DNA from 3 places in the Alteromonas sp. Cnat3-28 genome. Region 2 is predicted to be linked to each of the others. Evidence: predicted binding sites of a transcription regulator. Region 2 holds the regulator's gene; each other region holds the start of a gene.
The links. Region 2 encodes ArgR, which controls arginine synthesis, uptake and breakdown. Its sites were predicted from a motif close to ANTGAATANNTATTCANT; they were not measured.
Positions count from the first base shown of each region.

Region 1: the regulator ArgR is predicted to act here: its motif matches at 6,286-6,303, upstream of gltB (glutamate synthase large subunit).
Region 3: the regulator ArgR is predicted to act here: its motif matches at 1,176-1,193, upstream of MHM87_RS06170 (OadG family transporter subunit).

Region 1 is NZ_JAKREY010000006.1:37,838-48,572, forward strand. Features, by position in the region: gene MHM87_RS07925 (FAD-dependent oxidoreductase) at 115-1,530, opposite strand; gene gltB (glutamate synthase large subunit) at 1,544-6,010, opposite strand; gene MHM87_RS07935 (N-acetylmuramoyl-L-alanine amidase) at 6,673-7,608, shown strand; gene arcB (aerobic respiration two-component sensor histidine kinase ArcB) at 7,708-10,062, shown strand; gene MHM87_RS07945 (PH domain-containing protein) at 10,303-10,735, shown strand, end outside.
Region 2 is NZ_JAKREY010000018.1:40,887-51,621, reverse strand. Features, by position in the region: gene fabV (enoyl-ACP reductase FabV) at 1-468, opposite strand, end outside; gene MHM87_RS16085 (FKBP-type peptidyl-prolyl cis-trans isomerase) at 768-1,388, opposite strand; gene ppc (phosphoenolpyruvate carboxylase) at 1,622-4,243, shown strand; gene mdh (malate dehydrogenase) at 4,681-5,619, opposite strand; gene argR (transcriptional regulator ArgR) at 5,857-6,321, shown strand; gene MHM87_RS16065 (type 1 glutamine amidotransferase domain-containing protein) at 6,387-7,070, opposite strand; gene MHM87_RS16060 (TonB-dependent receptor) at 7,257-10,424, opposite strand.
Region 3 is NZ_JAKREY010000004.1:162,990-173,724, reverse strand. Features, by position in the region: gene oadA (sodium-extruding oxaloacetate decarboxylase subunit alpha) at 1-733, opposite strand, end outside; gene MHM87_RS06170 (OadG family transporter subunit) at 753-1,061, opposite strand; gene MHM87_RS06165 (hotdog domain-containing protein) at 1,604-1,936, opposite strand; tRNA gene MHM87_RS06160 (tRNA-Arg) at 2,176-2,252, opposite strand; tRNA gene MHM87_RS06155 (tRNA-Arg) at 2,306-2,382, opposite strand; tRNA gene MHM87_RS06150 (tRNA-Ser) at 2,420-2,511, opposite strand; gene csrA (carbon storage regulator CsrA) at 3,077-3,268, opposite strand; gene alaS (alanine--tRNA ligase) at 3,403-6,000, opposite strand; gene MHM87_RS06135 (regulatory protein RecX) at 6,298-6,756, opposite strand; gene MHM87_RS06130 (GNAT family N-acetyltransferase) at 6,875-8,200, shown strand; gene MHM87_RS06125 (M13 family metallopeptidase) at 8,190-10,265, shown strand; gene betI (transcriptional regulator BetI) at 10,493-10,735, opposite strand, start outside.

The DNA.
Region 1 (10,735 bases), on a different contig from region 2:
CTATTAACGTATACTTTTAGCGTTTTCCGTATCATCGAAGTGTGCATAAAAAAAGCTCGATAGCAGAACTATCGAGCTTTTCGTGAATGGACAATAGGCCTTAGTTAGCGAAGGTTAAACGCCAATATAGTCCATAATCCCTTCTGCGGCTTTACGGCCTTCGTCGATAGCAGTAACAACCAAGTCACTACCACGTACCATATCGCCACCGGCAAAGACTTGCGGGTGAGAGGTCTGGTAAGCAAATTTGCCAGCAGATGGCGCGCGTACGCGCCCTTTTTCATCAAGCATAATGCCGAAGTCAGCAAACCATGGCGCAGGGCTGGGCTGGAAGCCGAAGGCGATAATTACCGCGTCAGCTTCTAGTACGTGCTCTGAACCCTCTACTTCAACAGGGCGGCGGCGTCCATTGGCGTCAGGCGGCCCCATTTCAGTTTTAACCAGCTTAACGCCACAGGCTTTACCATTTTCGTCTACTGCGATGTCTAGCGGCTGAAGATTAAATTTAAACTCAACCCCTTCTTCTTTTGCGTTAACAACTTCGCGGCGAGAGCCCGGCATGCTTTCTTCATCACGGCGATATGCACAGGTAACTTGTGCAGCGCCTTGGCGGATTGACGTGCGAACACAGTCCATCGTGGTATCACCACCACCTAGTACTACTACGCGCTTGCCTTTCATATCAACAAAGTCAGCGGGGTCCTTTTCAAGGCCCATTACGCGGTTGGTGTTGGCGATAAGGAAAGGAAGTGCATCATATACGCCTTCAACGTGTTCGTTATCGAAACCACCTTGCATCGACTTGTACGTACCCATGCCCAGAAATACTGCATCGTATTTATCAAGCAAATCCTGGAACTGGATGTCTTTACCAATTTCAGTGTTAAGTACGAACTCAACACCCATCTCGGTAAAGATTTGGCGACGTAGCTTGATTACATCTTTCTCTAATTTGAAAGACGGAATACCAAATGTAAGTAGACCACCAATTTCTTCGTATTTGTCGTAAACAACAGGTTTAACACCGTTACGAACCAGAATATCAGCACATGCAAGACCAGCAGGGCCGGCACCTACAATCGCCACTTTCTTATCGGTCCATACCACGTCAGACATATCTGGACGCCAGCCCATTTTGAATGCCGTATCGGTAATGTATTTTTCAATACTACCAATGGTAACAGCGCCAAAATCATCATTCAGCGTACATGCACCTTCGCACAGTCTGTCCTGTGGACATACGCGGCCACATACTTCAGGCAAGCTGTTGGTTTTGTGAGAAAGTTCCGCAGCTTCTAGGATGCGACCTTCGTTTGCCAAGCTTAACCACTGAGGAATATAGTTGTGCACGGGGCACTTCCATTCACAGTATGGGTTACCGCAGTCCAAGCAGCGATCTGCTTGGCCTTCGGTTTGAGATTGGCTTAGCGGCTGGTAAATTTCCGCGAACTCGTGTTTACGTACCATGATCGGCTTTTTAGGCGGATCAATACGTTCAACATCGACAAATTGATATACGTTCTTTGCCATAAACTAAATCCTCCTACTGAGCCTGAATGCGTAATTCAGCACTTGAACGACTGATGTGACCAAGCAAGTTTTTCACATCACTGGTTTTCGGCTTAATAAGCTTGAAGCGTTTCAGCGTTGCGGCGAAATCAGTAAGCAACGACAACGAGTGCTCGCTTCCTGTTTCTTCGTAATGCTGATTGATTAAGCCACGTAAGTGTTCAGCAAGAATTGCTTTATCTTCAATTGGCATTACATCGACCAGTTCGGCATTCACGCGGTTATCAAGGTCGTCGCCATCATCCATAAGATAAGCAAAACCACCTGTCATACCGGCACCGAAGTTAACACCAACCGGACCAAGTACAGCTACGATACCGCCTGTCATATATTCACAGCCGTTATCGCCAATGCCTTCAACTACCGCAATAGCACCAGAGTTACGTACGCCAAAGCGCTCGCCAGCACGGCCAGCAGCAAACAGCTTACCGCCTGTTGCACCGTAAAGGCAGGTGTTACCCATAATGGCGCTGTCGTGGGCGTCATACGAGATATCGCGCGGCGGGTGGATAACAAGCTTACCGCCAGTCATCCCTTTACCTACATAATCGTTAGCATCGCCTTCAAGATGCATATGTAGGCCGCCAGCGTTCCACACACCGAAACTCTGACCCGCTGTACCGGTAAGTTCAACCTTGATAGGTGTATCTTCAAAGTCGTGGTTACCGTGGTGTTTAGCGATTTCACCTGATAGCAATGCGCCGACAGAGCGATCCGTATTGCGGATTGGGTATTTAAGGGTAATAGATTTACCGTCAACAACCGCTTGCTGGCCGTCTTTAAGCATCTGCGCGTTCAATTCACCTTTATCGATAGGTGCGTTGGTCGTTTGTGAGCAGAATAAGCGCGTATGGTCGCCTGCTTTAGGCTGCGCTAGCAACGGAGACAAATCTAAACGGTTTTGCTTAGCGGTAATGCCATCTAGAACTTTAAGTAGCTCTGTGCGTCCAACAAGGTCGTCGAACTTAGCAATACCCATAGACGCCATGATTTCACGCACTTCTTGAGCAATAAACTTGAAGTAGTTCATTACCATATCAGGTAAGCCAATGAAGTGGTCGTCACGCAGTTTTTGATCCTGCGTTGCAACACCGGTCGCACAGTTGTTCAAGTGGCAAATACGTAGATATTTACAGCCTAAAGCCACCATTGGACCTGTACCAAAACCAAAGCTCTCAGCGCCTAAAATACCGGCTTTTACTACGTCTAAGCCTGTTTTCAAACCACCGTCGGTTTGAACGCGTACTTTGTGACGTAAGCCGTTTTCAATAAGCGCTTGCTGAGTTTCAGATAAACCAAGCTCGAACGGACTACCCGCATACTTAACTGATGTTAGCGGGCTTGCACCTGTACCGCCGTCGTAACCTGAAACGGTGATAAGGTCGGCATAGGCTTTCGCTACACCCGTTGCAATGGTGCCAACACCCGGCTCAGATACTAGCTTAACGGATATAAGTGCCGTTGGATTAACCTGTTTCAAATCGAAAATTAGCTGTGCCAAATCTTCAATTGAGTAAATATCGTGGTGTGGAGGTGGTGAAATAAGGGTTACACCCGGCACAGAGAAACGTAGCTGTGCGATGTATTTATTTACCTTATCGCCGGGAAGCTGACCACCTTCACCCGGTTTTGCACCCTGCGCCACTTTAATTTGAATAACGTTTGCGTTAACCAAATAGTGAGGCGTTACACCAAAGCGACCTGAAGCCACCTGCTTAATTTTAGAGTTCTTTTCAGTTCCAAAGCGAGAAGGGTGTTCGCCACCTTCTCCCGAGTTAGACTGACCGCCCAGGCGGTTCATGGCAATCGCTAGCGCTTCATGCGCTTCAGGGCTTAGTGCACCAATTGACATTGCCGCAGTATCAAAGCGTGGGAATAAGTTTTCCGGTGCTTCTACTTCACTAATATCAATAGGGTCGCAATCAGGGTTTATAGCTAGCAAGTCGCGAATGTGCGCAGGCGCACGCTCGTTAACAAGCTTTGCATATTGCTGGTAGTCGTCGTAGTTACCAGACACCACAGCCTTTTGAAGCGTACTGACTACGTCTGGGTTATAGGCGTGATATTCGCCACCGTGCACGTATTTAAGCAAGCCGCCGTGATCGACAGATTTACGCTTAAGCCAAGCAATACGGTTTAGGTTGATAAGATCTTGCTGGAAATCATCGAAGCCCGCACCTTGAATGCGTGAGGTCACACCTTTAAAGCATAACTTCATCACTTCGTTGTTAATACCCACTGCTTCAAACAGTTTAGAGCTACGGTAGCTAGCAACAGTGCTAATACCCATTTTCGACATGATCTTGTACAAGCCTTTATTGATACCCTTACGGTAATTCAACGTGGCCTGCATAGGAGAAATATCTAGCTCGCCTTTTTCACAAAGCTGCTCAATAGTTTCATATGCTAAGAATGGGTAAACCGCAGTGGCACCTAAGCCAATCAGCACCGCGAAATGGTGTGGATCGCGGGCACTTGCTGTCTCAACAACAACGTTAGCATCGCAGCGCAATGACTTTTCAACTAAGCGACGTTGTACCGCACCAACTGCCATTGCAGCAGGGATAACCAAGCGATTTTGTTTAATGTTTCTGTCAGACAGAATAACGAATGCAGCACGCTTGTTTTTAACCAGCATTTCTACTTCGTTACAAACGCGCTCGATGGCTTTCTTCAAACCTTCTTGCGGCGCATACTGAAGCTCCACGACTTCTGAGTAGTAGTTGTCTGGGTTAAATTCGCGCAGTTGCTTAAGGTCGGTATACATTAGCACTGGCGAGTCAAACAATACGCGGTCAGCGTAACCTGAGGTTTCGCTAAATACGTTTTGCTCGCGGCCAATACAGGTTGCCAACGACATAACGTGGTTTTCACGTAGCGGATCGATTGGCGGGTTAGTTACCTGTGCAAATTGCTGACGGAAATAGTCGTAAACCGTACGCTGACGAGATGACATAACCGCCATTGGCGTGTCATCACCCATTGAGCCAACGGCTTCTTGACCGTCTTTCGCAAGTACTTTTACAACTTGTTGAATTTCTTCATAGCTGTACGCGTGTAGCTTGTGGTACACCGCCATGGCATCGTCGTCAAACACACGTTTACCAATTAATGACGCATCAAGCTTTTCAATTGGTGTGAGTCGACGAATATGCTTGTCTAGCCACTCTTTATAAGGGTGACGTGCTTTTAAGTCTTCATCAATTTCAGTAGAGCGCCAGATTTTGCCTGTATAGGTGTCTACAGCAAGCATTTCACCTGGGCCTACACGGCCTTTTTCAATTACATCGGCTTGCTCGTAATCCCAGATACCTACTTCTGAGGCTAGGGTAATGAAACCGTTCTTAGTGATAACGTAACGTGCAGGACGTAGACCGTTTCTATCAAGGTTACAGGCTACGTGGCGACCATTAGTTAAAACGATACCCGCTGGGCCGTCCCATGGTTCCATGTGCATTGAGTTAAACTCGTAAAATGCACGAAGGTCATCGTCCATGGTTTTGTTGTTTTGATAGGCTGGTGGAACAAGCAAGCGCATAGCACGGAATAAATCCATTCCGCCGGCTAAGAATAGCTCTAGCATGTTATCCAGCGATGATGAGTCTGAACCTTCGGTATTAACAAAAGGTGCTGCATCTTTAAGGTCTGGAATAAGTGGCGTTGCAAATTTAGCTGCACGTGCCATGGCCCAGTCGCGGTTTCCTTTAATGGTGTTAATTTCACCATTGTGCGCAAGGAAACGGAAAGGCTGAGCAAGAGGCCAGCGCGGTAATGTGTTTGTTGAGAAGCGTTGGTGGAAAACGCAAATTGCGCTTTGCATACGCTCATCGGCAAGATCGTGATAAAAGGCGGGTAAATCTTTTGGCATTACCAAGCCTTTGTAGATCGTTACCAAGCCCGACAAACAAGCTACGTAAAAATCGGGATCTTTCTCAAGACGTTTTTCAGCGCGGCGGCGGATCATATACAAACGACGCTCAAGGTCGCGTTTTCTCCAACCTGCTGGCGCGTTCACAAATACCTGTTCAATTTGTGGAACACCCGTTAGCGCTAATTCACCCAGTACTGAGTGGTCGACAGGCACTTCGCGCCAACCCACTACTGAAAGTGTTTCTTTTTCTAGTTCTTCATTAAGTACTTCACGCGCGGCTTGCGCAAGTACCGGGTCCTGACTTAAGAAAATCATGCCCACGCCGTATTTTTTGCTGAGTTTCCAGCCATTTTCTTCGGCGATTGCATGGAAGAACGCATCCGGTTTCTGTAGTAATAAACCACAGCCGTCACCGGTTTTCCCGTCGGCGGCGATACCGCCACGATGCTGCATACGGTCAAGACCGTGTATTGCAGTAGTTACCAATTCATGACTGGCTTCCCCATGAGTGTGAGCGATTAAGCCAAACCCACAGTTGTCCCGGGAATCATTGGGATTATATAAACTCATCTCTTAACTCCTTCAACCTTTTGACTGGGCAAGGTATGCGTTGCGTGTAGATGCGCCTAGGTTTGCGTATCACAACATTATTAGACGTCTTTTATGCCTGCGAGCGGTATTGCTCGCGGCGTGCGCCTTTCTTGTCGTTATTTTATTATTAGAGGATTCCAGTCGTTTCCGCATTTTTATGCATTATTGCGATGCGGGCCGTACAAAATACCCACATTAAAAACTAAAATCAAACGCTAAAAGTATAAGCTTTATAGTGAATTAGTATAAATATAATTAAATATATATTAATCAGTTGCTTACGTGTCGTCATTTATATTTGTAACAAAAATGTTATCAGTGTTGCAAAGTGAATAACTCACCCCTTATAAATGATATTACTTCTCATTTGCGCTTTATTAATGAATAAATATGCTTTGAAATTGATGTTTTATGTTGTCAATAGCGGTTTGCGGTGTATTTTTATTAATTTGTAAAGCTATGGTTCCACTAATATAAGTAGTTTGCTATATTGGTTGAAAATTGACCACAGGTAAGGCTCGTGGTGCGCTGAAGGATGTTGATAGAGAGCCCTGTGTGTGAATTGAGTGTACGCTTATGTGGAAGGCGAAGAATAAAAATTCACTGTGGTGGCGTGCTGTTAAGACAATAAGGATTATTGTATGAATACACTACATGCTTCACCACTGCCTACATTTAGTATAGATGATCATATTCTAACTGGCGACAACATCACCTTCAGGCTTTCTCCTAATACATCTGGGCGTTTTCAATCTGGATCTCCCGATACTATTGTTATTCATTTTACCGCCGGCAGTAGCCTTTCATCTTCGGTGAATGTCTTGACCAACGCCGATAGCGGTGTGTCAGCTCACTTTGCCGTTGGACGCAATGGTGACATTGTTCAAATGCTTCCGACCAATAAAATAGCGTGGCACGCAGGAGAAAGTTATTACGAGGGGCGTAGTGGCTTGAATCAGTACTCTATCGGCATTGAATTAGACAATGCCGGCCAGCTTAAGGCTAGAGGAGACGGCACCTTTGAAAGTTGGTTTGGCGAAATTTTTGGCGAGAATGAAGTATTAGCTGCCCAGCACATTAACCAACAGTCTATGGGCTATTGGCACAAGTACACCGACGTACAAATTGTTAGGACGCTATCGCTGTGTAAAGCGTTGTGTAGCCACTACAACATCTCTACTATCGTCGGGCATGAAGAAATAGCGCCGTCACGAAAGGTCGATCCTGGCCCCGCTTTTCCCCTTCAAAGACTCAAAGCCGCTGTTTTGCAAAGTGATAGTGAAACGTGGGCAACTGAGTCAAGTGATTCGAATTCACAGCGAGAGGCGCATGACCAAATTCAGCGGGATCTCGCTAGCCCTGTAAAGCGGGTGGCCAATGTAAGTGCCAATTCGCTGAATGTGAGAAAAGGGCCAGATGTTTCGTACCCAACTGTCGAGAACGGTTTGAATAAGGGCGAAGTGCTAAAAATACTGGAAAAGCGAGGGGAGTGGGCGAAAGTGTCTTACACGAAGGTGGGATGGGTGAATACCAAATACATTAATGAAATTACTGAAAAGTCGCCTTTCAAATCCTAATTCTGAGCAGGGCCACAGAGTTATGCTTTGACAAACCGCATTCCCGAAAAGAGGAAAGCCTGATAGGATAACCGCAAAATAAGCTTATATTAGACGTACATGCATTCAGATTCACCAAACGATTCTTGGGCAATTCGCTTTGCCCAATTTGTTCAGCGTTTTGGCACTCTAAAGCTCAGCATATTGTTTGTTGTTCTTTCGCTTGTGTTTACGCTAGGGGGCTCATACGTAATTCGCGTGAGCATGGGAAGCCAGGTTCAGCCCGATGACTTCATCAGTGCTGTAGTACTGACCATGTTATCTGCGCCTTGGGTACTTTATTTCTTTAGTGAGTTAATCAAGCAATTAGAAAACTCACGTACCAACTTAAAGGAAGTGGTAAGCCAGTTAGAAAGTTTGCGTGAAGAAGATGTCTTTCTTAACCGCGAACTTCAAAGCAACATCAGACAGCTTAATCACGAGATAGAGCAGCGCAAGCAAGCACAAGAAGAGCGTGAGGCGCTGTTTAAAGACTTAGAAAAAGAAATTCAGGATAAATCAGAACAAGAAGCACAAGCACGCCGCTTATCAACCTTGTTACGTTCAATCATCGATGCCTCGCCAGACTTAATATATTACCGAAATGAAGAAGGCAGGTTTGCTGGTTGTAACCGTATAGCGGAGCTTATGACGGGCAAAACCGAGCAAGAGCTGCTTGGCTTAACGCCAAAAGACGTATATGAGGAAGAGCTTGCCCGCCAAATTGTAGCGAGTGATCACGAAGTTCTAGAAACCAACGCCAGTATCACAGAAGAGCTGTGGCTTCGCTTTGCTGATGGACGTCGTCGTTACTTCGAAATGAAGCGTGTACCTTTCTTCGATAAAGACGGTAATCGCCTTGGCTTGTTGTCGTTCGGTCGAGACATGACTGAGCGTAAGCAAGCTGAAAATGCTGCTGCAAAAGCAAGTACCGACAAAACTCGCTTTATCGCAACCATAAGTCATGAGCTACGCACACCGCTAAATGGTATTGTGGGCTTAAGCCGTATGCTGCGTGATACCGAGTTGAGTGAAGAACAATTTAACTGGGTAAGTACGATATACGCCAGCGCTATAACATTAGGTAATATTTTTAACGATATTATCGACCTTGATAAGTTAGACAGAGATAAGCTTGAGCTGAGTCTAAAAACCATATCGTTGAAAGACTTTACCGAAGAACTTAGCAGCATTATTCGCCTGCTTGCAGCCGACAAACAGCTAGAGCTTAAAACGACAATTAACGAGCCGCTTCCCCGTCTTGTTGAAATAGATGGTACGCGCCTTCGTCAGATATTATGGAACATCCTGTTTAACGCAGTGAAGTTCACACAAAAAGGTCACGTAAGTCTAACGGTTTCATCGACGAAACCTGATGGTGATAAGGCGTATGTAACATTTGCGATTGAAGACACGGGCGTAGGTATTCCTGAAAGCGAAATTGATAAGATTTTTGCCATGTACTATCAGGTTGATCACCCTGACCACCAATCGGCCACAGGTACCGGTATTGGATTGGCAATTTGTAAGCAAATGGTCGACTTGATGAAAGGTGAAATTCACGTTTCAAGTAAAGTGGGTAAAGGCACCCGTTTTGAAATTGTGTTGCCAGTTCAAATTTCTAATAGCCCGATGAAAGTCGCGCAGCTTCAAGTGACAGGGCTCAATATCTTGTTAGTAGAAGATATTGAATTGAACGTAATGGTCGCTAAAGCCTTGCTCGAGAAGCTTGGCCAGAAAGTCGATGTAGCAATGACCGGTCAAGAAGCCATAGACAAAGTCAGGGAAAACCAATACGACCTTATCTTGCTTGATATTCAATTGCCTGACATGACCGGATTCGATGTGGCAAGTACGATTATTGAAGAAGATCTGGTTATGCAAACGCCCATCGTGGCGCTAACGGCAAACGTCATTAAAAAGCGTGATGAATACTTAGAAAACGGTATGGATGACGTTATTGCGAAGCCGATTAAAAAATCTCGCGTTATCGAGGTGTTTAACGAGCTGTTCCATGCACCACCTGCACCGCTTGAAATTGATGGCGAAGTAGAGCGCCCTGAACCTAACAAAACATTAAGTAACATTTTAGATATGGACTTGTTACAGATGTTAGTTGATACCATAGGGGATGAAATGGTGCGCGCTAGCGTTAAAGTATTCCAAGAAAAAATGCCTGAATACATGGAAATACTGCAGCTAAGCTTAAGTGCGGACGAAAAGTCAGAAGTGTGCTCACAGGCTCACAAAATTAAAGGCGCCGCCGGCTCTGTTGGTTTGGCTCGTGTACAGCGTATTGCGAATCAAATTCAACAGGGCGACCACCCTACATGGTGGGAGAACGTGCATGATTGGGTGGAAGAGCTACAAATGGCGGTTCAGCACGACATGAAGGCACTACACGATTGGCTGAATGAACAGCAGGTTGATGACTAGTTAGCATAACGCGCTCTTTAATAGGAAACGTAAAAAAAGAGGGCTTGCCCTCTTTTTTGTTATAAAAAGTGCGCTAGAGAAAGCGTTCAGAGCAGCGTTGCAAAGTAGCAAAGTAGCAAAGTAGCAAAGTAGCTAAGTAGCAAAGTAGCTAAGTAGCTAAGTAGTTAAGTAGCTAAGCCTCTCCTTAAAAAAAGGCGGCAGGCTGATCTTATTTATACAGTGGTAAAAGGAATTAATGCGATGACAATTAGCGCACAACAAGAAACCGTGTTTTCAAATAATCAGCTCAGTGTTGAGGAAATTCCCTCACTTCAAACGCTCGCATTACTTCCTATATCCAAAAAGTACCGGACACTAAATATCCTCTCCATTGGATTGATAGCCTTAGTGCTAATCGGTATTGCTTCTGCGTTACGATTCCAAAGCTTTTGGTCATTGCCAGAAGGACTGCTGCAAGCCTACCCGTATGTTGTTGCTGGTATCGTCGCTGTAGGCTCTCTATGGGCGCTGTACCACTTTTTTGCTGATGTACGCATATTTTATGCTATTCGAGAGCAAGACATCAGTAAGCAGTCAGGGCTAATTTTTAGAAAACTTTCGTGCCAACCTATTTTGCGTGTTCAGCATGTAGAGGTTAATCGCGGTCCATTGGACAGGTGGGCGGGTCTTGCCT
Region 2 (10,735 bases):
CGTAGATTTATACGTTACGCCTGTTTCTGGGTCGGTTCTACGCGGGGATGCAAGGCTATAAATGACCAAATCAACCTTGCCCATTTCAGCTTTGATTTTTTCGATGGTTTCATTTTTGATTTCATCGGAAAACGCATCGCCATTAATAGTTTCTGCATACAAGCCTTTTGCTTTGGCTTTTTCGTGGAATGCAGCGGTGTTGTACCAACCGGCAGTACCCGTTTTACGTTCCGTTGGTGCTTTTTCAAAACACACACCCAGCGTTTTAGCGCCATAGCCGAACGCAGAAGTAATGCGTGATGCTAGGCCGTACCCCGTAGAGCTACCAATAATCAATACATTTTTAGGGCCTTCGCCTAAGTCGCCTTTTGCTTCTACATAAGCAATTTGTTCGTCAACCGCCGTTGCACAGCCAACAGGGTGCGCGTTTGTACAAATGAAGCCTCTCACTTTAGGCTTGATAACCATAATAATTTTCCTTATTTGAGCGTGGGGCTATTGTAATGCCGAAGCCACTGATAACAACTCGGAGCAGATGAAACCTAGCATATCGCAAACGCAAGGCGACACCAATGAAACAACGTGCCAAATTTAGCTTTGCTTTGTATTTACGAGAAAAGACAGAGAAGAAAAGAGATAGGAAAAAGAAACATTAGGCCATATCGCTAAATTCAACGAAGTGCGGGCTAGTTTTTAAAACGTTATGAACTATGAATAAGAAAAAATGGAACACAGGTGTACAGAACTGCACACCTGTGAACAACACATTAACCTAGAACGTCTAGAAGCTCTACGTCAAAGATAAGCGTGCTGTATGGTGCAATAGCTGCACCCGCACCTTGCTCACCGTAAGCAAGCTCATGTGGCACGTATAAACGGTACTTAGCACCTACTTTCATAAGTTGAAGTGCTTCAGTCCAACCTTTAATAACGCCGCCTACTGGGAATTCAGCTGGCTGGCCGCGCTCGTAAGAGCTGTCAAAAGTGGTACCGTTAATAAGTGTACCGTGGTAGTGAACACGTACAGTGCTAGCCGCAACTGGTGTTTCACCGTCACCTTCAGCAATAACTTCATACTGAAGACCAGATTCAGTAACGGTTACTTCGTCACGCTTCGCATTTTCTTCAAGGTACTTTGTGCCTTCTTCAATAACCGCTTTGCTTGCTTCTTCTTTAGCCGCTTGCATACGCTTGTGAATTTCGCCGAACGCATCACGTAGTGTGTCGTTATCAACCTGAGGCGCTTGACCTGCGAAGGCGTCTTTTAGGCCAGCTACAACAGCGTCAATCGCTAGTCCGTCAAACGGATTTGATTGTAATTGTTGACCCATTTGAAAACCAATGCCGTAACTTGCTTGGGTTTCTACTGTATTGAATGTATCAGTCACAAGAACTCCTGAAATTAAATTACAAATGCAGTACAAATTTCAAACAAAACGCATAACGCGAGAATGTTTCTGCATTTTCCGGTGCAAGAGTGTATCACACCACAAAATATCTTGCTTTGAGCAATGTTAACTAGGGTGCAAAAGTATCAAAATGTTGTAAATTATAACCGAAAGTGGTTAGACAAGTCGCAAAGGACACAGTATGGTTAAGGCCATATATTTAGGAGGATAGCATGCAAACACACTACGATGCTGAACTGAAAGATACCGTTCGATACCTAGGTAAAACCTTAGGTGAAACAATCAAAAATCAATTGGGTCAAGAGTGGCTAGACCGTATTGAAAAGATTCGTAAAGGCGGCCGAGCTTCTTATCAGGGAGACGCTACATGTAGCGAAGAACTGAAAGAAACTTTCAAAACAATGTCTGACAGCGATTTGCTTACTGTTGGCCGTGCATTCGCACAATTCTTGAATTTGGGCAACATTGCTGAGCAAGAATACAATGCGGCAATGAATGTTGATGCGTCTATTGATGCACTATTTAAACACCTAGATAAAGCTGAATTAACAGCTGAAAAAGTGCAGGATGCGGTTGCAAAACTGAACATCGATCTTGTACTGACCGCGCACCCAACTGAGGTTACGCGCCGTACACTTATTCACAAACATAAAGAATTGGCGAACTGCCTTCAGGCTATTCACCAAGAGTCGCTTAATGATGTTGAGCGTAAGAAAATTGAAACCCGTATTGCTGACCTTATTGCACAGGCTTGGCACACTGAAGAAATTCGTTCAGTACGTCCAACACCGGTTGATGAGGCACGCTGGGGCTTCTCTGTTATTGAAAACTCATTATGGGAAGCAGTGCCAGACTTTATGCGCGAGCTTGATGGTCGCCTAAACGAAGATTATGAAGTATCACTGCCACTAGATGCGTCTCCCGTTCAGTTTAGCTCTTGGATGGGCGGCGACAGAGACGGCAACCCATTTGTAACGTCAAAAGTGACTGAGCAAGTATTATTACTTGCTAGAAAACGTGCGGCCAAGCTTTTCGCGATTGATCTTGATCGCTTGCAAGTTGAGCTTTCAATGTACGACTGCAACGACGCGTTACGCGAAAAAGTCGGCGACGCCAACGAGCCATACCGCGCCCTTCTTCGTCCACTTGTGGACAAGTTCATCGCAACCCGCGATGGCATTAGCGACTACTTAGCAGGTAAAAACCCAGATACTTCAAACTGGGTTGAAAGTGATGATGAGCTAATTGAACCACTGATGCTTTGCTACCAGTCACTGTTAGACTGCGGAATGCAAGTTGTAGCAAACGGTCTGCTGCTAGACACTATTCGTCGTGCTCGTGTATTTGGCATTCACCTTCTGCGCCTTGACGTGCGTCAGGACTCTGAACGTCATGCAGACGTTTTCAGCGAACTAACACGCTACCTAGGTCTTGGTGATTATGCTCAGTGGAGCGAAGCCGACAAGCAAGCGTTCTTATTGCGCGAGCTTGGCTCAAAACGCCCGCTATTCCCTGCTCAATGGGATGCGTCTGATGACGTGAAAGAAGTGCTTGATACCTGTAAGGTAATTGCGAAGCACAGCAAACACGGTTTTGGTATCTATATTATCTCTATGGCCAGTGAGCCATCGGACGTTATGGCCGTTCAGCTGCTACTTCAAGAAAGTGGTGTAGATTGGGCAATGCCAGTGGCGCCATTGTTCGAGACGCTAGACGATTTGAACAACTCGCCTGACGTAATGCGCAAACTTCTGTCTATCGACTGGTATCGCGGTTACGTTAAAGGTCGTCAATTCGTTATGATTGGTTATTCAGATTCAGCCAAAGACGCAGGTGCACTTGCTGCGGGCTGGGCTCAATACCAATCACAAGAAGCCTTGGTTGCGATTGCTGATGAGTTTGACGTAAGCCTGACGCTATTCCACGGCCGTGGCGGTACAATTGGTCGTGGTGGCTTGCCAGCACATGCTGCCATTTACTCTCAGCCTCCTGGCTCGCTAGACGGCGGCTTCCGTGTAACTGAGCAAGGCGAAACTATTCGCTATAAATTCGGTATGCCTAAGCTGGCTAAACGCAGCCTAGGTATTTACGCCAGCGCCATAATTGAAGCCATGTTATTCCCGCCTCCGGCACCAAAAGAAGAATGGCGAGAGCTTATAACTGCAATGGCAGCCCAAGGTCGTGACAACTATCGTGCAACCGTGCGTCACGATAAAGAGTTCGTACCTTACTTCCGTGTTGCAACGCCAGAGCAAGAGTTAGGCAAACTCCCACTAGGTAGTCGCCCAGCGAAGCGTAAGCCACAAGGCGGTATTGAGAGCCTACGCGCTATTCCATGGATATTTGCTTGGGCACAAACCCGTTTGGTGCTACCAAGCTGGCTAGGCGTTATGCGTGCTATTGATAGCGTGAAGACCCCGGAAAACGAAAAAGTGGTTAACGAAATGTTCAGCGAATGGCCGTTCTATCGTTCACGTCTTTCAATGCTGGACATGGTGTTCCATAAAGCCGATCCGCGTATCAGTGAAGCTTATGATGAGCGCTTGGTACCCAAAGAGCTCAAACATTTTGGTGAAGCGCTGCGCAGCGAGCTAAAACAAAGTATCTCCTCGCTGTTGGCTATCACTGGCAACGACGACATAATGAAGAACGACCCGCAGGGTAAAGAATCGATGGAGATCCGCGCAGGATACCTTCAGCCCCTTCATTACCTGCAAATTGAGCTTCTAGATCGTATCCGTAAAGCCGGTGACGATGCACAGAACACCAGTCTAGAACGCGCCATGATGGTTACCATCGCGGGTATTGCCATCGGTATGCGTAATACGGGGTAATACCCAATTAAGCGCTTAGCGTTGTTACTAGAAGCCTGCTCATTGAGCAGGCTTTTTTTTGCATGTTGCTTAACTCTAGCGAGCGAGTTTTATAAGGTTTTAACAGGCTCGCTTCTTTCTCAAGTCATGAGTGTGCCAAAGGATGTTCGGTAATGGATTGAATTGGCAGGAGTTTGAGAAACAGGCTCTCCTATAACAAGGATGCGGTGACGAAGCCTACAAAGACGCAACAAAAAGACTGGATACGTAAGGTCGTTACAGGCTTTCTACTCTAGAGTAATGAGGACTTATAAAATCGCATCTTGATGTAAAGACTGGGAAGGCACTTAAAATGTAGGCTCTCCACCGCAGGGATGCGGCGGCGAAGCCTACATGGACGTATTAACGGCGGGCCTACGTTTTGATTGCCTTTTCAGGCTAGCCCGCCAATAGCGCTATTAGCCGTTTACGAAGTCAACGCCTAGCTTGATGTCGCCACGTAGGCCTTCAAGCATGTCGTTTTTCGCTTTTTCTTCGAATGCGCTTAGCTCGCCGTATGGCAAGATTTCTTCAACACCATTTGCGCCTAGGCGAACTGGGTGTGCAAAGAATGCTGCGTCGTCGCTGTCGTCAGTTTGTACATAAGTGTACTCAACCACGTTCTCGCCTTGCATTGCTGCAACTAGAGATAGACAGAAGCGTGCTGCTGCTTGACCCATTGATAGGGTTGCAGAACCGCCGCCCGCTTTAGCTTCAACAACTTCAGTACCCGCGTTTTGGATACGAGTAGTTAGGCTAGCAACTTCTTCGTCTGTGAACTCTACGCCTTCAACTTGTGAAAGTAGAGGAAGGATAGTTGTACCAGAGTGACCACCGATTACCGGTACGTGCACAGAAGATACGTCTACACCTTTAAGTTCAGCAACAAACGTTTCAGCACGGATAACGTCTAGTGTCGTTACACCAAAAAGCTTGTTCTTGTCATAAACGCCTTTTGCTTTAAGCGTTTCAGCTGCAATAGCAACAGTAGTGTTAACTGGGTTAGTGATGATACCAACACACGCGTTCGGGCAGTTATCAGCTACACCTTCAATTAGGTTTTTAACAATGCCGGCGTTGATGTTGAATAGATCAGAACGATCCATACCTGGCTTACGAGGCATACCCGCTGGAATTAGAACAACGTCTGCTCCAGTTAGTGCATCAGCTAGGTCATCTTTACCGTGACCGGTTACTTTTACCGCAGTGGGGATGTGGCTCAAATCAACGGCAACACCAGGAACAACTGGCGCTACGTCGTAAAGCGCTAAATCTGAACCTGCTGGCAATTGTGTTTTCAACAACAAAGACAGCGCCTGACCAATACCACCGGCAGCACCTAACACGGCTACTTTCATACCATTTCTCCTATGGGATTACTTCACGTATTTAAACGGAACGTCACACTAATGCAACGCGGGGGAAAACTCAATCACCGGATCGTCTTATTAACGTTATTTATGGCGATTTTATCTCGATATTCATTATCATGAATGATTATGCAAAGAAATTGCGCAAAGTCTACCTGTACGGCACAATATACGCATACTAAATATAATTCCTAACGATAACCCTCAAAAAAGAAAAGAGCGCTAATGGCAAACGCAAAACAAGAGCTACTCATCAAAGCTTTTAAAGAAATTCTTAAAGCAGAAAGTTACGGTTCACAGGGCGAAATTGTTGATGCATTAAAAGCACAAGGCTTCGACAACATCAGCCAATCTAAAATCTCTAGAATGCTAAGCAAATTCGGCGCGGTACGCACGCGAAATGCCCGAGGTGACATGGTGTATTGCTTGCCTCCAGAGCTAGGTATGCCTACGGCTAAAAGCCCTCTTAAACAGCTGGTACTGGATATCGTTCACAACAACGTAATGGTAATCATTAGAACCAGCCCTGGTGCTGCACAGCTTATTGCGCGCTTGCTTGACTCATTAAGTAAGAAAGACGGAGTTTTGGGCACCATAGCAGGTGACGACACTATTTTCATCGCGCCAGCGGATGTGTCTAGAATCGAAGAACTAAGACAGCGTGTTGAAGACCTGTTTGAGAACGTTTAGGTAGCCACGCTATTAAAACGGTGCCCTCTCATTGAGGGCACTATATATTCTGCTGTTCGCTGACGCTAACTCAATAGCTTAATCAGCGCATCGGCTGCTGGTCGTGATGACGGCGGATTCTGTCCCGTCACCAGTAACCCGTCGGTACACACTTTTACAGCAAAATTGTCGGCGCTCTCATACTTACCGCCTTTTTTAACCAGTTCATCTTCAACCAGATAAGGCACTACGTCTGTAAGTTCCATTGCAGCTTCTTCACTGTTTGAAAATCCGGTAACAGATTTTCCCTCTACCAGGTATTTGCCATCAGGCGTTTTAACGTCCTTAAGCACAATTGGCGCGTGACATACTGCCCCAACGGGTTTATTAGCTGCGATAGTGTCTTCGATTAGTTTTATCGAGTGCACATTGTCAGAAAGGTCCCACAACGGACCGTGTCCCCCTGGATAGAACACCGCGTCAAACTCTTCAGCTCTCACATCTTCAAGCGGAATAGTCGACGCTATAGCGCTACGCGCCAGCTCATCTTTCGTATATCGCATAGCGTCATCGGTCATTGCATCGTCAGCCAGACTATTGGGATCGATAGGCACTTGCCCTCCCATGGGTGACGCCAAAGTTATCGTATATCCTTGGTCTTTAAATGCGTAGTACGGCGCAGCAAACTCTTCCAACCACATGCCTGTCTTTTTGCCGGTATCACCCATAATTTCGTGAGATGTCATTACCATTAGCATACGTTTTGACATAAGCCCTCCTTGCGAGCATTTAAAAATTTGTCGTCAATTACTTCGGCTAATGTACGTAGTTAGATCATTAAAAAAGCGGAGGATCGTTTGATTGCATGATTGTGAGATTAATGGCGGGCATAAAAAAGTGCCACTTCCTGTTAAGGAGAGTGGCACCTAACACTACAATAGGTTCACACCATTGGATTAGAAGCTGTACTTAACACCAACTCGGATTTGCCATAATGATTGCTCATTAAAGAATCCATTTTGATTAGTGTTACCTTCAAAGAACTCGTTGTACGTATATGTACCATCGCTATTTAGCGATGCATCAAGTACAGGAGCTGAAACGAATGGACCAATTTTACGAACGCCCCAATCATCATTTAAGAAGTTACCAACGTTCTTAAGGATGAAGTATGCACTTGCGCGATGACCTTTCATGAAACCAGGAAGTTGCTGGTCAATACGGAAGTCAACTCGAGAATACCATTCAGCATTTTCAGAGTTACGCTCAAGGATTTCGCCGCGAGCAAAACCACCTTCATCGATGAATGAGTTGAATGCACCTAAGTCGAAGCCTTCTGCATACGTCACGTTTGGATCATCAACTTCTGGGATGTAAAGAAGTGCATTGTTTGTTCTAAACTGCGCGTCGCCGATCGTGATACCGTCAAAGGTGTACGAGAATGGACGACCTTGCTGGCGAGATCCGAATAGCGAGAAGCTTGTTTTGTAACCGTCAACAATTTCAGTCGAATAACGCAAGTTAAACGTAAAGCGATGTGGCACTTCGTAGTTCGAAGTTGCGATACCAGGGTTTAACGGGTCTGATGAAGCAAAGTTAGTAAAGTTCGAGAACGCTACTGAACTTGCCATTGGTGTAACGTCTTCAGAGCGGTTGTATGCATAACCGAATGAAGCATCTAAACCAAAGTCATATTCTTTTTGAACAGCAAAAGAGATAGTGGTCGACTTGCCATCTTCACGAGCATTGGTAAGTACTAAGTCACTCTTACGGAAGTTACGGAAAACAGCGTCACCATCGTCATTAGTTCCAACTTGAATATAGTCGTAGATAGGTCGACCGTCAGCTGCAAAAGTAACGTTTTCTGTGTCCCAACCAACATTTATGATTTGTGCACTATCTTGCTTCTTGTTGTGAAGAATATCTGCTTGGAATACATAATCGCTGTCTGTTACCCAAGTGAAACCAAGATTGAACTTCCATTCGCTAGGAATCTCAAAATCAGGGTCTACGGCATTCGTTGAAGGCTCATTACCCAAAGATGGATCTGCATCAGCAACTTCATCAAACATCTCTTGAAGTGGTGAGTAAATTAGGCGACCACCATTAACCAGCGGAACCGTGTTACCGTTCTCATCGAACAACTCAAAATCACTGCGATAAGTATCAATATTTGTAATACCGTCGTTAGAGAAAGAGTTTGATAGCCAAACGTTAGGGTTACCACCAGAGTATAGGCCTACACCACCACGTACTTCCATATTGTCATTCAATGTATAGTTGAAGCCAAAGCGAGGCTGCAATAAATCAATTCCATCGAATGTTGAAGTGTTGTCATAACCATAGCGTTGAGCAAATACTTCATTGCGCTTAGGCTTGTCATCACTGCTGTATTTGTCATAACGAAGACCGAACAACAAAGTTAGGTCATCAAGGATCCACTCGTCTTGAACATAAAGCGTGTTCGTTTCATAAGAGAATCGTTGCGCTGCGTCCTGAGGATTATTTGTGCCAGCAGAGTTGTTGTAGTAGATGTCGTCAGCCAAACCAGCTTCAAAATCATCAATAGTTTCGAAACGGTATTCACCAATAGTATGTTGCATGAACAAGTTAAATGCTTCTAGCTCTTCATACTCATAACCGAATGTAATTGTATGGTTATCTAGGTAGTACGTACCAGCGAACTTGGCAGTTGTGCTATTCCAATCCATTTCGTTAGATTGACGAGAGTCATCTGGACCGAAAAAGACGTCTGCACCGTTTACTCTATCGATGCGAATTTCACCAAAACCACTGTCAGCATCTAGTGAGTTTTGACGGTTGGTAAGCTTGATTCGACCTAAGCGAACTTCGGTAGAGAAGTCGTCGGTCCAGTCTGAGTACAATGAAGCAACTGTTGAATTAAGCTTTGCACCTACTTCGTAGAAATGGCTATCTAAAGAAAGAGCTGTCGAGTAGTCATCAGATTGGTCGATTCTAAAGCCATCGTTATAGTTATAAACTAATGATGCACGGTGAGCGTCGTTGATGTTCCAATCAAGCTTAACAAGTACTTTCTCGTCTTCCACAGGCATTGAGCCAGGCGTACCGCCGATATCGTAATCGTAAACACGTGACGCAATTTCACGAATGCGATCGATATCTTGTTGTGATACTTGGTTACCTAGAGGGCCGTAAGAGAAGATTTGAGCGCCTTCAAGTTTTTCATAAGCACCAAAGAAGAAAAGTTCATCTTTGATTAGTGGAAGACCAACGTTTACACCGTAGCGCTTTTCAGTAAAGTCGCCTGTATCAACGTCTGTATCTTCTACTTTATCACCCATTAATGAATCACTAGTGTAATCATAGAAAGCACTACCGTGAACTTCATTTGTACCCGATTTTGTAACTGCGTTGATGTTACACGCCGTAAAACCACCGTATTGCACGTCAAATGGTGCAAGCTCAACGGTTACTTGGTCAATTGCATCGAAAGAGAATGGCATTCTAACAGTCGGATAACCATTTTGGTTCAAACCGAAACTGTCGTTCATACGAACACCATCAACAGTTAGTGCACTAAAACGTGGGTTACCACCACCACAGATGATCGCCTCTTCGCCGTCGCTTTCAGAAATACTAATACGAGGATCTACACGAACGATATCTTTTAGGTCACGGTTTGCAGAAGGAGCAGACTCTAAATCTTCAAGATTGAATGTTGACGCAGGACTTTTTTGACCGAATACGTCGTACCCCATTTGAGAAGCTGTAACTTGAATTCTTTCAACGTCAGCTTCGTCAGTTAGCGCTAAATTAAGAACTAAAGGCTCACCTAGTTGCAAATAAACATCACTTATGACTTTATCATCAAACTTATCTGAATCAAATTCAACAGTATAAGGACCACCTACGCGTAGACCTTGAGAGCTAAATTGCCCTGCGTTGTTAACTTGAACGGTTTTTCTGGCGCCAGTGGGGACGTGGGTAATAATAACTGTAGTTCCTGCTGCTGGAGCTCCTGCTGGACCAACTAGGCTACCTTTAATTGATGAAGACGTTTCTTGCGCCATTACAGCGGTAGACAACCCGATGGACAGCGCAACAGCAGCCGCAATACGGCTGAATTTAGCTGGAGAGTTCATGTGTGTGTTTCCCTTTTTGTTTAAAATTCTTTTTTATGGACTTGCGCAGGGCGTTGTCCCTATCAAGACCACTTACTATTCTAGTACCACGAAGAATTGTTATCGAGATTCATGTCAAATTTATTACAGTTTTACATTTTTGTTTAACACCAATTGCCCGACGCTAGTGACTTTGTAAAAAATTACTTGACCATGTAGTCAAGTTAACTTACTTGTTATTGTTGTTGTCTATCTGCAGCAATTGGACAGTGCTATTCTTGGCAGATGTGCGACTAATAAACAGCGTTTAATAAAAATCAGATTTACCTATA
Region 3 (10,735 bases), on a different contig from region 2:
TCTCAGTTGCGCTATGACCATAAGTCATGCTCATTGAAGAAATAGCCGTGTCCAGCATATCAATGCCGGCATCGATAGCTTTTTGATACGTCGCCGTACTCAACCCTGTTGTGGCATGGCACTGCATGGCAATAGGTACATCAACCGTTTCTTTTAATCCGGTAATCAATGCCTCGCACTCGTACGGTTTTAAAAGCCCAGCCATATCTTTTACGCAGATAGAATGAACCCCTAGGTCTTCAAGCTGTTTCGCCATTTCGAGCCAAAGCTTAAGATTGTGCACAGGGCTTACCGTATAAGAAATTGTCCCTTGCGCGTGAGCGCCACTGTCTATGGTCGCTTTTATTGCGGTTTTCAAATTCCTAATGTCATTCATGGCATCAAAAATTCTAAATACATCTACGCCACTTTCGTGAGCACGCTCTACAAAGCGAGTGACAACATCGTCAGCATAATGGCGGTAACCCAATAGATTTTGACCACGCAACAGCATTTGCTGTTTCGTGTTAGGCATGGCTGCTTTTAGCTTTCTGATGCGCTCCCAAGGGTCTTCCCCTAAATAACGAATACAGGCATCGAATGTAGCACCACCCCAAGATTCAACTGACCAAAAGCCAGCTTTATCTAGTTTTTCCGCTATGGGAAGCATATCTTCAATACGCATGCGCGTAGCAAGAAGGGATTGGTGGGCATCACGCAGAACCAGCTCGGTAAGGGCCAGAGGCTTAGACATGGTAACTCCTGATTAGGCTTTATTTTTTAGAATTTTGGCGATGGGTATGAATTGCGGCAGAAATAGCTGCGATAACGTTTCCGTCTATTCCTGGTTGTACCGCTTGATTGTTTCGACTCAAATTAGCTGAAGGCCCTTTTAAATTTGCTGAAGGCTCTTTTAAATGAGCTGAAGGCTCTGCTGTTTCACCAGGAAAAGCTTCACAAAATCGGGCAATGAGATGAATACCCACAATAAGAAGCCCTAAGAATGAGAAAACAAATACCATTCCTATAAGCATAAGAGAACCTGCTTCAAAGAGCAGGCTAGCGACGGATCCCGAATCCATATTCAATCCTGTTGTTATTTTGTACCTGAATAAGTATCACGTGGTTTTTCAAAACACAACAAAGCAGCATAAAAAACCACTTTAAAATGAATAAAACCCGCCAAAATGAAACTTAATGCATTATTCTTTAATAAATTTGCAACAAAAGTATATTTTAGGAATTAGCATAAGCGTTGCCGATGCCAGCAATCTACGTTTACGTTCATTTATACTCACGCCTTAATGAAAGCCTATATTTTCCGTAAAGTCACTGTCTAGCTGTTTAGCGAAATCTTTCGCATGCATCGCCAACAATACCAATCCACATAGATAATCGCCCACTCAGAAGGCGCTGGCAAGTTTCCTAGCAAAGCGTGGGAATGCAGGAATGGCTGTTCCCTTTCAAATTCCCAGAATGTAGCTAGGAAGCTTGCCAGACCTTCCCGAAGGGCGAGTTTAAAATGTCCGTACTCTTTGTTGTGTCACCTTGATGTAGAACCACTATACCTACGGTAACACGCCGCGATTACGAACATTTTAACTCTCGCTGAGTGGGTGATTATCTATGCGGACTGGTATAAATCTAGCTGCATATGTCGTTCATCCTCGGGTACGTAAGCAGGCACATTTACTGGGTTTCCCTCACAGTCCACCGCCATAAAAGTTAAATAGCGATTTGCGACAGACGTAGTGTTTTCCGTGGCGTCGCCCGATTTAACCACAACATAGATATGCATACTTGACGCTCCAGTGTGTACCAACGATGCGGTTATCTCAACTAGCTGACCTACTTTTATAGGTTTTATGAAACGTATGCCATTGGCAGACACCGTGACGCAGTAACATTTGGACCACTGCGCGGCACAGGCATAGGCTGCTTGGTCAATCCATTTCATTAAGCTGTTATAGAGAGCATGCCACCGTGAACGTTACCGCCAAAGTTTACGTCGGTAGGTTCAGCTAAAAATCGAAAAGTAGTAGATGGATGTGCCATAGCGTACCTCGCGCTTTACTGCTGTTAGACACATTAAGTTTAGCTTAAATTTTAAACAGCGCGCTTAGACGAAAGTGGAGAGAACAAAAATAAAAGGAGTAGAAATGAAAAAACCCACCTAAAAACGTGGGTTTTTCAATATGGCGCGTGTGGAAGGATTCGAACCTCCGACCGCCTGGTTCGTAGCCAGGTACTCTATCCAGCTGAGCTACACACGCGTAAACTTGTGTACTTTTGAATTCTACCTCAAAAGGTGACGCCTTAAAATAAGTGGCGCGTGTGGAAGGATTCGAACCTCCGACCGCCTGGTTCGTAGCCAGGTACTCTATCCAGCTGAGCTACACACGCGCAAAACTTGTTGTTGGCCGTCACTGCCAACGAATAATGGCGGAGAGGGAGGGATTCGAACCCTCGATACGCGTATATGCGTATGGTTCCTTAGCAGGGAACTGGTTTCAGCCACTCACCCACCTCTCCTTGACTGCGGGGTGCATTTTACGGATTCATTGGCCTGAGTCAAACCTTTTTTATAAAGAAATTGTTCACCCGCTGCCATTTTAAACGATTCGAGCAAAAAACCAGTAATTTGTTCGCAATACAAGCAATTAAACCGAATTTTATTTAACGATGCTCGTTAATTTGCATTTGAATATGCGCAGCTTCATTGCAGTTTTAACTGACCCGCCTTAATAATTTAGTCAATTTTTCAAAAATAATATCAAAAAGTTTTGAATTTATTTGTTCAAAACCAAGTACGCTGATTCGTATTACTTACTTAAGTTATTTAAAAGCGCTCCAAAATCTCAGATAAAGCGGTTAATGTCTCGATTTAAAAATCGCCCCCCCAGAAGGCATTATGCTAGAAAAAAGCTGTGCACGACCCAGAGACTTAACTTGGTCGTTAGCGCGAGACATCACAACGTCATTTCTGGCGAAATAGAACAGAAACAATAGACTTGCGCTAAAGCCCGATAAGATTTACTCACTTAAAACAAAAAAGGCCAGCGTAAGCTGACCTTTTCCAATGAAGCGTATAATGCAATTATTCTGCAGAGCCTGGCTGACCGCCTTTTTCTGCTTGAATGCGCATGTATATCTCTTCACGGTGCACAGAAACTTCTTTTGGTGCATTCACACCGATACGTACCTGATTCCCTTTTACACCTAGTACGGTAACGGTTACATCGTCACCAACCATAAGCGTTTCACCAACTCGACGAGTCAAAATAAGCATTCGCTTGCTCCTGTTCCTTAATACTGAACATCATCCATTAAGATTTGCCAACCCATCGGCACGACCCGATGGAAGCGACAGTGATTCCATGTTTCTGCGTCACTTCAAAAACTCACTGTTATACACAAAAATAATTATAGCTTATCTTGTAACCAAGCGTTAACCGAATCTAGCGCCTGGCCTAAGTTTTCAGGCTGGTCACCGCCTGCCTGTGCCATATCTGGACGACCGCCCCCTTTGCCACCTACTTGTGATGCGACAAAGTTAACTAGCTCGCCCGCTTTAACTTTACTAGTGAGGTTTTTAGTAACGCCAGCAATAAGATTCACTTTCGCGTCATTAGCCACACCTAATACTACGATCCCTTCACCAATTCGGTTTTTAATGTCATCCATCATTGAACGCAATGACTTCGCTTCAACACCTTCCAAATTCGCAATAAGAACTTTAACGCCATTTATCTCTACTGCATTACTAAGCATATCAGCACCTTGCTGACTCGCCAGTTTTTGTTTCGCAGAATTGAGCGCTTTTTCTAGTTCTTTAGTCTGATTTTGTAGAGAAACTACGCGATCAAGTACATTTTGGCTGTCTGTTTTCAATAACGCTGACAATGAAGACAGTGTCGCTTGTTGGGTTTGCACGACTTCAAGTGCATGCTCGCCAGTAACTGCTTCGATACGTCGAACGCCCGATGCAATACCCGCTTCACTGGTAATTTTAAACAAGCCAATATCACCAGTACGTGTAACGTGAGTACCACCACATAGCTCAACAGAGAATGGCCCCATGGTTACCACGCGAACTTTTTCGTCGTACTTTTCACCAAATAGCGCCATTGCGCCTGATGCTTTGGCTTCATCCAAATCCATTAGTTCAGTTGCTAACGTGTGGTTTGCACGTATTTCTTGGTTAACTCGTCTTTCAATCTCAGCAAGTTGCTCAGCCGTTACTGCCTCAAAGTGCGAGAAGTCAAAACGCATGCGCGGCGCTTCAACCAATGAACCTTTCTGAGTTACGTGCTCACCTAAAATTTCACGCAGTGCTGCATGAAGTAAATGCGTTGCGCTGTGGTTCTTTTTAATAGCTTCACGATTTGCTGCATCAATCGCTGCGGTTGCCGTATCACCTTTAGATACCGAACCTTTAGCAATACCTTTGTGTGCAAACGCATTACCCATTTTTTGGGTGTCGGTAACGATGAATTCACCGTTTGCCACGCGAAGCACACCTTTATCTCCAGCCTGACCACCACTTTCAGCGTAGAACGGTGTGCTGTCTAATACCACAACGCCTTCTTGACCGTCTTCAAGCTTCTCAACAAACGCATTGTCGGCAATAAGTTCAACCACATTCGCCTGGCCTTCTACATCGGTGTACCCAGTAAATGAGGTTGTGTGGTCAATGGCGAGTTTACTATTGTAGTCTGCACCAAAGTTGCTAGCCTGCTGTGCACGGGCACGCTGTGCTTGCATAGCAGCTTCAAAACCTTCTTCGTCAATCTTAAGGTCGTGCTCACGTGCTACATCATTGGTTAAGTCAGTAGGGAAACCATAGGTGTCGTAAAGCTTGAACACTACGTCACCCGGCACTGTGTCGCCTTCTAGAGTTTCTAATGTATCGTTTAGGATAGCCATACCACGGGCTAACGTTTTGCTAAACTGCTCTTCTTCAACACGTAGTACTTTTTCAATTACCGGTAGCTGGTCTACAAGTTCTGGATACGCTTCACCCATTTCTTTGGCAAGTGATGCTACAAGCTTATAGAAGAAGATATCGTTTGCGCCAAGCTGGTAGCCGTGGCGAACAGCGCGACGAATAATGCGACGTAATACGTATCCGCGCCCTTCATTTGATGGCATAACGCCATCGCAAATTAAGAAGCTGCACGAACGAATGTGATCGGCGATAACCCGTAGCGATTTATTTTCTAAATCTTCGCTTCCAACAATTGATGCTGCTGATTTGATCAAGTTTTGGAAAAGGTCGATTTCATAGTTGCTGTGCACGTTCTGCAAGATAGCGGAAATACGCTCTAGGCCCATACCGGTATCGATTGAAGGCTTAGGGAGTGGTTCCATGGTACCGTCAGCTTGTTTGTTAAACTGCATAAATACCAGGTTCCAAATTTCGATAAAGCGGTCGCCGTCTTCTTCTGGTGTTCCCGGAGGACCTCCCCAAATGTGCGCACCGTGATCGTAAAAGATTTCAGAACAAGGACCACATGGACCGGTATCGCCCATAGACCAGAAGTTATCTGACGTACTAATGCGAATAATCTTTTCTTTTGGAACACCAATATGGTTTTCCCAGATGTCGAAAGCTTCGTCATCTTCAGAATAAACGGTGACTAAGAGCTTTTCTTTTGGCAAACCAATTTCTTTGGTAAGGAAATTCCACGCAAACTCTATCGCTTCTTTTTTGAAATAATCGCCAAAGCTGAAATTACCCAGCATTTCAAAAAAGGTATGGTGACGCGCAGTGTAACCTACGTTCTCAAGGTCGTTATGCTTACCACCTGCGCGAACGCAGCGCTGTGACGATACCGCACGGGTATAGCTGCGTTTTTCCGCACCTAAAAAACAGTCTTTAAACTGGTTCATGCCCGCGTTGGTAAAAAGAAGTGTGGGATCATCTGCCGGAACCAGTGACGAGCTAGCCACCGCTTGGTGGCCATGGCTTTTAAAATAATCGATAAACTTGTTACGTAAGTCAGCAGTTGATAATGTCATTGAAAACCTAACTTCCTTTATTTTATTTTTGAAACGTGCGATTTGCCTGTTCTGATGAGCTTTATAATCGGGGCAGTTTGCGAATACGCAATACGCTTATCCTCGCTATAATTCTCTGGATAATTAAAATGCACACAAATTTGCGCAACAATACCATGGATAACGCAATTTTGTTAAGTGTAACGGGGAGAAGATAGGCTCAAATTTCACTTTAAATCGACGAAAATAGCCAGTATTCATAAAACGAATCGCCAACGGCATCTATTTGTCGGTAAACATGAGCATAAACCAGCCGTTTTAGCTAGATTCGTTTGCGCTTACCGCATATTCAATGTGATCTTGGTAAAAGCCACGATATTGAAGAAATTGTTTCTGCTTCTGTCTCAACGCGAATTCGGTTTCATAAAACTCGCCAAACTTTTTCTCTTTTACTTTTTTAGCACTTTCAAACCAGTCAGCGTCAATCTCTCTCATTGCGTGTTCTGCAGTACTTTCATCTACACCGTATTGCTGTAAGTCTAATTTAATTGCGCGGGGTCCCTTCCCTTTTAAATACAGTGCGCGAGCTCGGCTTTCTGCAAATCTAGCATCGCTTTGGATATCAGCATCTTTGAATTTCTCCAGAATAGGCATGAAAGCATCACTCGCTATTCCCTTCTGCTGCAACTTTCGCATAATCTCGTTAAAGCTATGCTCTCGTCGTGCCAGCATGCGAGTAATCGCGTCGGTAATGATTTTTCGGTCGAACTCTGACATTTTTGTAAACTTACTCTTCTGTATTAAACGTAGAAACCGCGTTATTTTAGCGTTAATTACTCGTACATTGCGACTATCTAGCGTTTTACGCACTTAACCTCTACATGATGTAAACTGCATGACAGCATCCAACTATCGCATAACAATAATAGATTCGATTGAACAGATCTCTAAAGAGCGCTGGCAATACCTCGCAAAAGAATCGGGTCCTTTCGTTTCTTATGAATTCTTACATGCGCTAGAACGCAGCGGCTCGTGCAGCAATGAATCTGGGTGGCAGCCTTGCCATATTGCTATAGCGAAAGGTCAGCATGAGGCTGCAAATCTTGTTATTCCCGGCTACCTGAAAACTCACAGCTACGGTGAATACGTGTTTGACCACGCATGGGCTAATGCTTATGCACAGCACGGTCTCGACTATTATCCTAAATGGATATCGGCCATCCCCTTTACCCCCGTAACAGGCTCTAGACTACTTTCTGATGGACACATTGCGCTTACTCCGTCACTTTTAAGTGAACTAGAAAATACATTGACAGCGTATGTAGAGTCCGTATTTGGTAAGGCTTTATCTTCTTTTCATTGGCTATTTCCCAATGAAAGCACCTCGGCTCAACTTATTGGTAAAGGCGAGCCTGAGGCCAGTGCATTAGCCGCTGATTTGCCTAATGACCAATTCAAAGTTCAACCCAGTATTCCCAACCACTACCTGACCCGATACGCAGTTCAGTTTCAGTGGCATAACTACGGTTATGGTGATTTCGACGATTTTCTTAACGCGCTTACCTCCCGCAAAAGAAAAGATATCAAGAAAAGTCGACGTAAACTGAACGAGCAAGGCGTCCGCTTTACCCATCATACTGGCAATGAGATTAGTCCAGAGATACTGCAGTTTTTCACAAAGTGTTACAAAGCAACCTATTTAAAACGAAGCGGTCACGTGGGATATTTGAACGATGCGTTTTTCGAGCAGCTAGTCGAGAGCATGAGCGATAACATGCTTATAGTGACGGCAATAGAGAATGAGGTAGCAGTAGCCAGCGCCCTCTTTTTCTATGATGAGACAGGACTGTATGGCAGATACTGGGGAGCACTGAAAGAAATAGACGGGCTACATTTTGCCTGCTGTTATTTTGAAGGCATTGAATTCGCCATTGAGAAAAAGCTATCGCTTTTTAATCCCGGCACCCAAGGTGAACATAAAATACTTCGAGGCTTCGAGCCTATTTATTGCCGTTCTCATCACAAATTACAACATCCGTCGTTTCACACTGCTGTAGCAGACTTTTTACAGCGAGAAACGCCACATATCGCAAGCTATTTTAATCAGGCACGGAATGCTTTACCGTTTAACAAGGAATTTGTGCCTACTTTAAAAACAACGAGTGTCACTGCACCTAACGACGACACTTATAATCACAACGAGAAAAACGATGAAATATAAACTTCTTGCCGTAGCGATTACGGCATCTTTGGGACTTGCTGGTTGCGGTCAGCCTGAACAAGCCCAAGAACAAACCAGCAATGTTGAAGCGCCAGAAATGAAGGGCGAAGCGGAACTAGGCTCTTTTGGCGTAGACTTGACCGCTCGTAATGAAGCGGTAAAACCTGGTGATGACTTCTTCATGTACGCGAGCGGTACATGGTACGACAACTACGAGCTGCCCGCTGACAAAACTCGCTACGGCGCGTTTACGGGTCTTGCAGAGCGTAGTGAAGAGCAAGTTAAAAACATCATTGATGGGCTAATGGAAAAGTCTTCTCTAAATGCAGAAGAAAAGCTTGTTCACGACTTTTTTGTTGCTTATATGGATACAGATACCATCAACGAAAAAGGTATTGAGCCAATTAAAGACGTACTCACGTCTATCGATAGCATTGAAAACAAAACTGACCTAACCAAAGCATTTGGTAACAGCTGGTTAGTAGGCTCAACCACGCCAATTGGCGGCGGTATGTGGTACAACCGCCTTGACCCAAATGAATACCAATTAAGTGTTGGTGTTGGTGGTTTAGGCCTTCCTGATCGCGACTACTACCTGAGCGATAGCGAACGTTTTGTTAAAATTCGTGAAGCTTATGTAGCGCACATCGAGCAGATGCTAAATTTTGCAGGCGAAGAAAACGCAGCTGAAAAAGCGGCGAACATTCTTGCCCTTGAAACACAAATTGCAGAAATTCAGTGGCCTCGCGAAAAACGCCGTGACCGCGATCTTACTCTCAACCAGATTGAACGTAGCAAGCTGTCTGACGAGTACCCTGGCTTTGATTGGGATACGTATTTTGCTCAAACCGGTTATAAGGTACCTGAGCTAAATATTACACAGCCTGAGCCAGTAAAAGACGTTATTAAAATTATTAACGAAGCTGATCTCGCTGATTGGAAGTCGTACTTGAAATATCACACTATTTCAAACAATGCGGATTTCCTTTCTGAAGATATCTACCTAGCCAACTTTGACTTCTTTGGTCGTACACTAAGCGGTCAGCAAGAGCCTCGTCCTCGTTGGAAACGCGCAGTGAGCCAAATGTCTGGTACTGAGTCACTTGGTTTTGCTATCGGCAAGATTTACGTAAACGAATACTTCCCAGAAAGCTCAAAAGAGCAGATGGCAGAGCTGGTTGAGAACTTGCGTACAGCACTAGGTGAGCGTATTGAAAACCTAGACTGGATGAGCGAAGAAACCAAGGTAAATGCCAAAGAAAAGCTAATGGCATTTAACCCTAAAATTGGCTACCCAGACGAATGGCAGTCTTTCGACGGCGTAACCATCAGCGACAAAGACTTAGTAGGCAATGTTCGAAACCTACGCACATTCTTCCAAGACCAATCGGTAGAACGTGAGCTAGAGAAAACAGATCGCAATCGCTGGGGTATGACACCGCAGCGCGTTAACGCCTACTACAATAGCTCGTTCAACGAAATTGTATTCCCAGCGGCTATTTTGCAACCACCATTCTTTGATCCAAACGCCGACGCAGCAGTTAACTACGGTGCAATCGGTGCGGTAATTGGTCACGAAATGGGACATGGTTTTGACGATCAAGGCTCGAAGTCAGATGCAAACGGTATTCAGCGCAACTGGTGGACCGATGCTGACCGCGCAGCGTTTGAAGAAAAAGCAGATATGCTAGCCGAGCAATACAGCCAGTACGAGCCTATCGAAGGTAACTTCGTAAATGGTCGCAACAGCTTGGGTGAAAACATTGGTGACGTGGGTGGTCTAGCCATGGCTTACCACGCCTACAAACTTAGCCTTAACGGCAAAGAAGCACCGGTAATTGACGGCCTAACAGGCGATCAGCGTTTCTTCCTTGCATGGGCACAAGTGTGGAAAGAAAAACGCACTGAAGAAAGCATGTTGAATCAACTTCGCGCAGGTACACACGCGCCAGGTCGTTATCGTGCACAAGCTCCAAGAAACCATGATGCATGGTATGAAGCGTTTGACGTGAAACCAGGTGATGCACTTTATCTTGCGCCTGAAGAACGCGTTAGAATTTGGTAGCTCATTGAGTTTAGCACTTAGTGAGCACATGCTAGCTTCTCGCGCCGGATAGAATTTGTATCTGGCGCCAGCTAATACCAGTCCGCATAGCTCATTTAGAAAGTGTAGATAATTAAAAAGGGCGGTTCGACTTATCTCGAACCGCCCTTTTTATTTCTCTAATCAGTATTCGATCAGTGGTACTTATACGCCAGCCGCGAGTACTTGTTTAACTTCCGTTTGCTTATTTATCTTCCGTATTGGGCAACTAAATCGCGAACGTATTGCTTACAACGGGCTACAGCTTCTGAAAAATCACCGTTACCCACACTGCCCATGGAATAACGAAGCCAATACCCATCAATTAATGCAGCGGTAGACGCAGCGGCGTTTTTGACCTGCTCAGGTTTAAGTAGCTTGCGGTAACTAAACGCTAAATTACGCTCTAAGCGTTTGTGGTTAATACACTGCAAACGATGCAAGCCTTCGTT